2 linked regions of the Parafrankia discariae genome follow. Each later gene encodes a partner of the first gene's protein in a complex. Links are inferred from orthologs where the notes say so. Each region holds a gene or a part of one and is shown in the gene's direction. Other genes may lie near its edges.

Region 1 (4,844 bases):
CCTATCTGTTCCGCAGACTAGTTCGTGATGATCGGGGTACGGTGTTCGGGTGGAGGGGTCCTCGGGCACGTCGCCGATGCCGGCCTCCGTCGTGTTCCAGTCCGCGTCTCCAGCGGCGGAGCGACCGGCCGCGTCGTCGGCTGTCCATGGTCCGGCTGATCCGGCCATCGCCGGCTGTCCGTCCGTCGCCGCCGACGCGGAGCTTGAGCTGCCCGACGAGGTCCGTGACGACCTGCGCTGGATCGTCGGCCAGATCCAGCACGGGTACCTGGCCGCCTCGGTGAGCGCCATCGGTTCGCTGCCCGGTGGTCTCAAGGGTTTCTATGTACTGGGCGCCGCGGTCGAGGGAACGGCGCACAACCAGATCGAGGTCGCCCGCCGCTTCTCCATCGACCGGACCGTGATGGTCCGGCTGGTCGACGAGATGGAGCGTGCCGGCCTGGTCGAGCGCCGCCCGGACCCGGCGGACCGCCGGGCGAGAATGATCATCGCCACCGAGCGGGGAGTCCAGGAGCACGAGCGGGTGCGGCTGCGGCTGCGGACCGTCGACGACCACGTCCTGGCGCCGCTGGCGCCCGCGGACCGCGCGGTCTTCATCGGGCTGGCCCGGCTCGTCGCGGCCCACCTGGTCGCGATGGATCCGACCAGGGGTGCCGCCGCGTGCGCCGCGGCCGAGGCCGAGATGCGCGACACCACCGCCGGTTGTGCCGGCCCCGACGCCCCCGGTAACCCCGGTGTCGGCCGTGCCGCGCCGGGCTGCTGATCGGGTTGGTCGGGTGACCGGGTTGGTCGGGCCGCGGTGACGGTCACCTGGATGTGGGAGGCGAAGGCCGCCCCCGGCCAGGTCGCGGAGCTGGAACGCTGGGTCCGATCGGCGGTGCGCGGGCGGGCGGGCGAGATCTATCTCGGCCGCGGGGTGTCGGCGGGTCTCGTCGTGGTCCTCCTGCACCTCGGCGCCGAAGCGCCCGCGGGGGACCCCGACGGCCCGCCGCTCCCGGACCCCCCGAATGGGCTAATCGCGGGATCCGCGCATGCCTGGCAGTTCGAGCGCGCGCCGAACCGTCTTGACAGATCCGACCTTCTTGGTTGACGTGGGTGGTGCGGGTGCTAGGTTGGCACTCGGCACTTGAGAGTGCCAGCGACAGGCGCCTGTTCACCCGCGACGGCAGGCCGCCAGGGTCGCTCTCTCATCCAGCGAAGGAAGGGGGAGGTCGATCGTGACGACCGCCACCAAGGTTGCAATCAAGCCGCTCGAGGACCGGATCGTCGTCCAGCCCTCGGACGCCGAGACGACCACCGCGTCCGGCATTGTGATTCCGGACACCGCCAAGGAGAAGCCCCAGGAGGGCACCGTCCTTGCCGTCGGCCCGGGTCGGTTCGAGGACGGCAAGCGCGTCCCGCTCGACGTCAAGGTCGGCGACGTGGTGCTCTACAGCAAGTACGGCGGCACCGAGGTCAAGTACGCCGGCGAGGAGTACCTGGTGCTCTCCGCCCGGGACGTCCTCGCGATCATCGAGAAGTAGACCGGACGCCGGTAGTAGCAGGCAGGGCGTGTCCCACCGGTGGTCCCCTGGTTTCCGCCGGGGGGCCGCGGTGGGGCGCGCCCTTCTTGTTCCCGCCGGCAGCGGTGTCGGGAGGACACACAGGTATGCCGAAGATTCTCACGTTCAACGAGGACGCCCGCCGGTCGCTCGAGCGGGGCGTGAACGCCCTCGCGGACGCGGTCAAGGTGACGATCGGCCCGCGTGGCCGCAACGTCGTCATCAGCAAGTCGTACGGCGCGCCGACGATCACCAACGACGGTGTGACGATCGCGCGTGAGGTGGAGCTGGACGACCCCTACCAGAACCTGGGGGCGCAGCTCGCCAAGGAGGTCGCCACCAAGACCAACGACGTCGCCGGCGACGGGACGACGACGGCCACGGTGCTGGCCCAGGAGATGGTGCGCCAGGGTCTGCGGCAGGTGACCGCCGGCGCGGCTCCGCTGTCGCTCAAGATCGGTATCGAGGCGGCGGTCGCCGCCGTCTCGGCGGCGCTGCTGGAAGCCGCGATCGAGATCGGCTCGAAGGAGACCATCGCGCAGGTCGCCGCGATCTCGGCGCAGGACGCCCAGGTCGGCGAGCTCATCGCCGAGGCGATGGACAAGATCGGCAAGGACGGTGTGATCACCATCGAGGAGAGCCAGACCATGGGTCTGGACCTCGAGCTCACCGAGGGGATGCAGTTCGACAAGGGCTACATCTCGCCGTACTTCGTGACCGACCAGGAAAGCATGGAGGCCGTCCTCGAGGACGCCTACGTGCTGCTGCACCCTGGCAAGATCAGCGCGCTGAACGACATCCTGCCGATCCTCGAGCAGGTCGTGCAGGAGCGTAAGCCGCTGCTGATCATCGCCGAGGACGTCGAGGGCGAGGCGCTGTCGACCCTGGTCGTCAACGCGGTGCGCAAGACCTTCACGGTCGTCGCGGTGAAGGCTCCCGGTTTCGGTGACCGCCGCAAGGCGATGCTGCAGGACCTCGCGGTCCTGACCGGTGGCCAGGTCGTCGCCACCGAGGTGGGCCTCAAGCTCGACTCGATCACGCTCGCCGAGCTCGGCCGGGCGCGGCGGATCGTCGTCGACAAGGACCTCACCACGATCGTCGACGGTGCCGGTGACGCCGACGCCGTCGGCGAGCGGGTCCGGCAGATGAAGGCGGAGATCGAGCTCTCCGACTCGGACTGGGACCGCGAGAAGCTCCAGGAGCGGCTGGCCAAGCTGGCCGGCGGGGTCGCGGTCATCCGCGTCGGCGCCGCCACCGAGGTCGAGCTCAAGGAGAAGAAGCACCGTCTCGAGGACGCCGTGTCGGCGACCCGGGCCGCAGTCGAGGAGGGCATCGTGGCGGGCGGCGGCAGCGCGCTCGTGCACGCGGCCAAGGTCCTCGACGGTGACCTCGGCCTGACCGGGGACGAGCGGTCCGGGGTGCGCGTCGTGCGTGCCGCGCTCGACGCCCCGCTCACCTGGATCGCGCGCAACGCCGGGCTCGAGGGCGCTGTGATCGTGTCCAAGGTCCGCGAGGGCGAGGTCGGTCGGGGCTTCAACGCGGCCACCGGCGAGTACGTCGACCTGGTCGCGGCCGGTGTGGTCGACCCGGTGAAGGTCACCCGGTCCGCGGTGGCGAACGCGGCCTCCATCGCCGCGCTGCTCATCACCACCGAGAGCCTGGTGGCGGAGAAGCCCGAGGAGCCGGCGGAGGCCGGTCACGGCCACGGTCACGACCACGGGGGCCACGGCCACGGCCACTCGCACGGCCCGGGTTTCTGAGCCGTCGAGTGATCTGATCGTCGACAGGTGAGGCCCGGTCGGTCCGCGGACCGACCGGGCCTCGTCGCGTCCGGGGCCTCCCGGGTGTCCCGGGCTGCCCGGGTGTCCGGGGCCTTCCCGGAGCGCGGGGCGCCACTCGAGGTCAGGGATCCGACAGCGACCGTGGGGCGCTCACCCGTCGCGGGTGGTCGCCGGGGATGGGGAGACACGCCCGCATATGGCGGCGCGAATCGGCCTGGACGCGGAAGGGGTGCCGACGGCATGCCGACGGGGAACCCGTGAGCGCACCGGCGCCGCCTCGGGGTGGCCGCGGGGTGGCCGCGGGCACATGATCGTGGCCAGCCGGGCCGCGGTCGCCGACGTCCTCGTCATGCAGGCGAGCCGGGCAGACGACGAGCCGGGCAGACGAAAAGATCCCCGGGCCCGTACGTCCCGAGAGAGGGAGTACGGGGCCGGGGATCTTCGTATCCGGTGGCCGGCTTCAGCAGGCCGGAGCGAGCCCCGGCCGGGCGGGTGCGTGGCGGGCGGCGCCCCTGCGGGTGCGCCCGGTGAGGACCGCCTCCCGCTCGGACTCGCTCATTCCGCCCCACACGCCGTACGGTTCCCGGGCGGCGAGGGCATGTTCCCCGCACGCCCGGATTACCGGGCAGCGTGCGCAGATCGCCTTCGCCGCCGCTTCCCGCGCGGCTCTGGCTGGGCCGCGTTCGCCCTCGGGATGGAAGAACAGCTCGGTACTCTCACCTCGACAGGCGCCGTGGAGCTGCCACTCCCACTTCTCCGCGCCGGGGCCTGGAAGTCGTCGGACGTCGGTCATCGGTCTGACCCCCCCTTTCGACCTGAGCGGCTGGCGCCGCGACTACCCGGTCACCGTAGCCGCTCGCCATCGACTGGAGATCTTGAAATTTCACCCGGTCGACCGGCGCCGCCTCCGCGGCGAGGTCCCTGCCGCCCGGTAGGTTCACCGAGAGGCTGGGACGCCGTGGATCACCCACCGCTGACGGACCGCGCTACCGGCGCAGACTCGCGCAGACAGCGGGCGGGACGGCGCGACCAGATGGAACCGTGGACGTCCGACCGCCGGTGTCGACGCGTGCGGATCACCGCCGGTCACGGGTGGTGCGCGCCCCGCCGACAGTCCCTCGCCTACCCGCCGCCGGTGCGGGTCACACGAACCGACATCGAGTTTCCCCGCACGGTCGCCACGGGTGTACGTACGGCGGGGGGACCGCCACGCCCCGTGCGGGCCCCGACGTCGGTCGCCGGAGCCGCGGGCGGGCAGAGGAGGCCGGCCCGGGTCGGCCGGGCCGGGATCGCGCCGGCCGGGGAAGCCGGTCGGTCAGCGGGTGTCGGTCAGCGGGTGTCGGCCTCGGAGGCGGCTGAGGCCTCGTACACGCCGTCGGCGAAGCCGCGGGCGTACTCCCAGCTCACGTAGCACGCTGGATCCGGGGCGAAGGCTGGCTCGTGCACCCGTGTGCGGCCCTCGTCGAGGAGGTGCCGTAGGTTGCCGGCCAGCAGGTCCCAGTCGAAGTAGTGCGGCTCGGCG
Region 2 (3,754 bases), on another replicon or contig:
GTGCGCTTCCTCGGCAACGCCTCCAGCGGGCGGCAGGGGTACGCCCTAGCCCGCGCGGCGGTGGCCCGCGGCGCGGCGGTCACCGTCGTGGCCGCCAACGTCGCCCTGCCCGACGTGGCCGGCGCGACCACGGTGCCGGTGGGCTCGGCGGCCCAGTTGCGCGACGCGGTGCACGCCGCCGCCCCGCGCGCCGACGTCGTGATCATGTCGGCGGCGGTCGCCGACTTCCGGCCCGCCACCGAGCACAAATACAAGATCAAGAAGGAGTCGGCGGCGCCGGACGCCATCGAGCTGATCCGTAACCCGGACGTTCTGGCCGAGCTTGTCGCGAACCGCCGGCCCGGTCAGGTGCTGGTCGGGTTCGCGGCCGAGACGGGCGGACCCGACGCCGGGGTCCTCGACCTCGCCCGGGCGAAGCTCGCCCGCAAGCCGGTGGACCTGCTGGTGGTGAACCGGGTCGGGTCCGGGCTGGGATTCGAGGTGGAGCAGAACAGTGCCGTCCTCCTCGACGGCTCGGGCGGAGCGGCGGAGATCCCGCTGACCAGCAAGGATCTTCTCGCCCACCAGGTTCTCGACCGGATTGTCGGCGCACTGCGCGATCGAACCCGGCCGGTGCGAGTACCCCTGAGCGAACCTCGGTAAACTGCGTCGGTATCAGTCCTGATCTCCCCAGGGGGTAGTCCAGTGGCGACGCGCCTTTTCACGTCCGAGTCCGTCACGGAAGGACACCCGGACAAGATCGCTGACCAGGTCAGCGACTCCATCCTCGATGCCATGCTCAAGGACGACCCGAAGAGCCGGGTCGCCGTCGAGACCATGATCACCACCGGCCAGGTGCACGTCGCCGGCGAGGTGACCACCAAGACCTACGTCGACATCGCCTCGGTGGTCCGCGAGCGGATCCTGGAGATCGGTTACGACTCCTCCAAGAAGGGCTTCGACGGCGCGTCCTGCGGCGTGAGCGTCTCGATCGGCTCGCAGTCGCCCGATATCGCGCAGGGCGTCGACACCGCGCACGAGGCCCGCGTCGAGGGCTCCACCGAGGACGACCTCGACCGTCAGGGCGCCGGTGACCAGGGCCTGATGTTCGGGTTCGCCTGCGACGAGACCCCCGAGCTCATGCCGCTGCCGATCGCCCTGGCGCACAGGCTCGCCCGGCGGCTGTCCGCCGTCCGCAAGGACGGCCAGGTCGGCTACCTGCGTCCGGACGGCAAGACCCAGGTCACCATCGAGTACGAGGACGGCAAGCCGGTCCGGCTGGACACGGTCGTCGTCTCCTCGCAGCACGCCGCCGACATCGACCTCGACACCCTGCTCGCGCCCGACGTCGCCGAGTACGTCGTGGAGCCGGAGCTCGCCCTCCTCGAGATCAGCACCGAGGGTCGCCGTCTGCTGGTGAACCCGACCGGCCGCTTCGAGATCGGTGGCCCCATGGGCGACGCCGGCCTCACCGGCCGCAAGATCATCGTTGACACCTACGGCGGGTACGCCCGGCATGGCGGCGGCGCCTTCTCGGGCAAGGACCCGTCCAAGGTCGACCGCTCGGCCGCCTACGCCATGCGCTGGGTCGCCAAGAACGTCGTGGCCGCGGGCCTGGCCAGCCGCTGTGAGGTCCAGGTCGCCTACGCGATCGGCAAGGCCCACCCGGTCGGTCTGTTCGTCGAGACCTTCGGCACGGGCAAGGTGCCGGACTCGCAGATCCAGGACGCCGTCACCCAGGTCTTCGACCTCCGCCCGGCCGCGATCGTGCGGGACCTCGACCTGCTGCGCCCGATCTACGCGCAGACCGCCGCCTACGGGCACTTCGGCCGTCCCGAGCTGGACTTCACCTGGGAGGCGACCTCCCGGGCCGACGCGCTCTCGGCCGCCGTCAAGGGCTGACGTCACCTGATCCGCCCGCAGGGGCGGAGTCGACCCCGGTGTGGGTCGGCTCCGCCCCTGCGCCTTTTCCGGACGATCTGCTCTGCCGGACGATCTGCTCTGCCGGGCGGGCGGCGGCGCGCGGGTGCCGGGGAGGCCGATCCTGTCCGCCGCGACTGGTACGAATGCGGCATGGACGACGAGAGCGCGGTGATTCCGGGCCTTGCCGGCGCTGGGGCCGGTGTCGGCGCTGGCGTCGGCGTGGCCGCGGGCTCCCGTTCAGCGAGGCCGGGGGCGACCGCGGCGAAGTCGGGAACTGCCGCGGCGCGGGCGGCGACCGTCGCGGCGAAGCCGGGCGGCTCCGAGAAGCCCGGCGCGGTGGTCCCGGCTGACGAGCTGCCGATCGCCCGGGTCGTGGTCGACACCCCGCTCGTCCACCTCGACCGCCCGTTCGACTACCTCGTACCGGCCGCCATGGCCGGTACCGCGGTGCCCGGCTCGCGGGTGCGCGTCCGCTTCGGCGGGCGCCTGGTGGACGGGTTCGTCCTCGAGCGGTCCGAGCGGTCCGAGCACCCCGGGCGCCTCGCGCCGCTGGCCCGGTCGGTGTCGGCGGAACCGGTGCTCTCCGGGCCGGTCGCCCGCCTCGCCCGCGCCGTCGCCGACAGGTACGCCGGGACGATGGCCGACGTGCTGCGCCTGGCCGTCCCGCCGCGTCACGCCCGCGCCGAGGCGGAGCCGGCCGTCACCGCGCCCGGGGATGCTTCCGGCACTGGCGCCGCCGCGGTTTCTGCCCCGGACGCTGCGCCGGCCGTCACGGAGTGGTCGAGCTACCCCGACGGCCCCGACTTCCTGGCCGCGCTGTCCGGCGGGCACTCACCGAGGGCGATCTGGTGGGCGCCGCCGGGGCCCTCCTGGCCAGCCATGATCGCCGCGGCGGTCGCGGCCACGGTCGCCTCCGGGCGGGGCGCGCTCATCGTCGTTCCCGATCACCGGGACGCCGACCGCGTCGCCGCGGCGTTGACGCCTGCCGCGTCCGGGCCTGGGCCTGGGGCGGTGGGGGGAGGCGTACCGGCCGTGCTGCGGGCCGATCTCGGCCCGGCGGAGCGGTACCGGCGCTTCCTGGCGGTCCGCCGCGGGCAGACGCGGGTGGTCGTGGGGACCCGTGCCGCGGTGTTCGCGCCCGTCGCCGACCTCGGCCTGCTCGTCGTCTGGGACGACGGGGACGACCTGCACTCCGAACTCCGGGCGCCCTACCCCCACACGCGCGACGTGGCGGTCCTGCGGGCCCGGGAGGAGGGCTGCGCGGTGCTGGTCGGTGGGTTCTCCCCGTCGGTGGACGCCGAGGCCCTGGCCCGGGTGGGCTGGGCCGGCCGGCTGGCGACCGGCCGGGACGCCGCGCGGCGGCTCGCGCCCCGGGTGGAGGCGGTCGGCTCCGACTTCGAGGCGTCCATCGATCCGGCCGCGCGGGCGGCCCGGCTGCCCTCGCTCGCCGTGCGCGCCGCGCGCGCCGCGCTGGCCGGCGGCGCGCCGGTGCTGGTCCAGGTACCGCGGCGTGGATACCACCCGTCCATCGCGTGCGCGGACTGCCGCCGGCCGGCCCGATGTCGGAACTGCTCGGGCCCGCTGGGCCGGTCCGCCGCCGGGGCCGCACTGGCCTGCCGCTGGTGCGGCCGTCCGGTGCCGCGCCCCGCCGGCCATCCGCCGGTGGCCGGGCGGGAGCCCGTCCCGGGGCGGGCCGCGGTTTCCGCCGCCGGCGTGATGTCCGGCCGCGCGGTGTCCGGCCGTTCCGCGGTGTCCGGAGACTCCGCGGTGTCCGGGGGCGGCCCGGGTGGATGGCGGTGCGCGGGCTGCGGTGGGGCACGCCTGCGGGCGTCGGTGACCGGCGACCGCCGCA

What was found.
Region 2: the proteins of groL (region 1) and metK are in contact, whole or in part, in a cryo-EM structure (PDB 8P4O), measured with the Escherichia coli proteins. The link is inferred for Parafrankia discariae from one-to-one orthologs.

The regions. Positions count from the first base shown.
Region 1 is NZ_KB891252.1:62,730-67,573, reverse strand. What follows is about bases 1,075-3,974. They hold groL (chaperonin GroEL), read left to right. Parts: upstream 1,075-1,648; coding sequence 1,649-3,301; downstream 3,302-3,974. Other genes in these bases: B056_RS41145 (WhiB family transcriptional regulator), read right to left, coding at 3,783-3,974; groES (co-chaperone GroES), read left to right, coding at 1,215-1,523; B056_RS0127630 (hypothetical protein), read left to right, coding at 1,075-1,090. In the rest of the region: B056_RS0127635 (MarR family winged helix-turn-helix transcriptional regulator), read left to right, coding at 50-763; more of B056_RS0127630, read left to right, coding at 815-1,074; more of B056_RS41145, read right to left, coding at 3,975-4,115; B056_RS0127615 (DUF5319 domain-containing protein), read right to left, coding at 4,652-4,844.
Region 2 is NZ_KB891218.1:32,073-35,826, forward strand. What follows is about bases 1-2,782. They hold metK (methionine adenosyltransferase), read left to right. Parts: upstream 1-684; coding sequence 685-1,881; downstream 1,882-2,782. Other genes in these bases: coaBC (bifunctional phosphopantothenoylcysteine decarboxylase/phosphopantothenate--cysteine ligase CoaBC), read left to right, coding at 1-642; B056_RS0116840 (primosomal protein N'), read left to right, coding at 2,053-2,782. Outside these bases: more of B056_RS0116840, read left to right, coding at 2,783-3,754. UniProt on the Escherichia coli protein: Catalyzes the formation of S-adenosylmethionine (AdoMet) from methionine and ATP.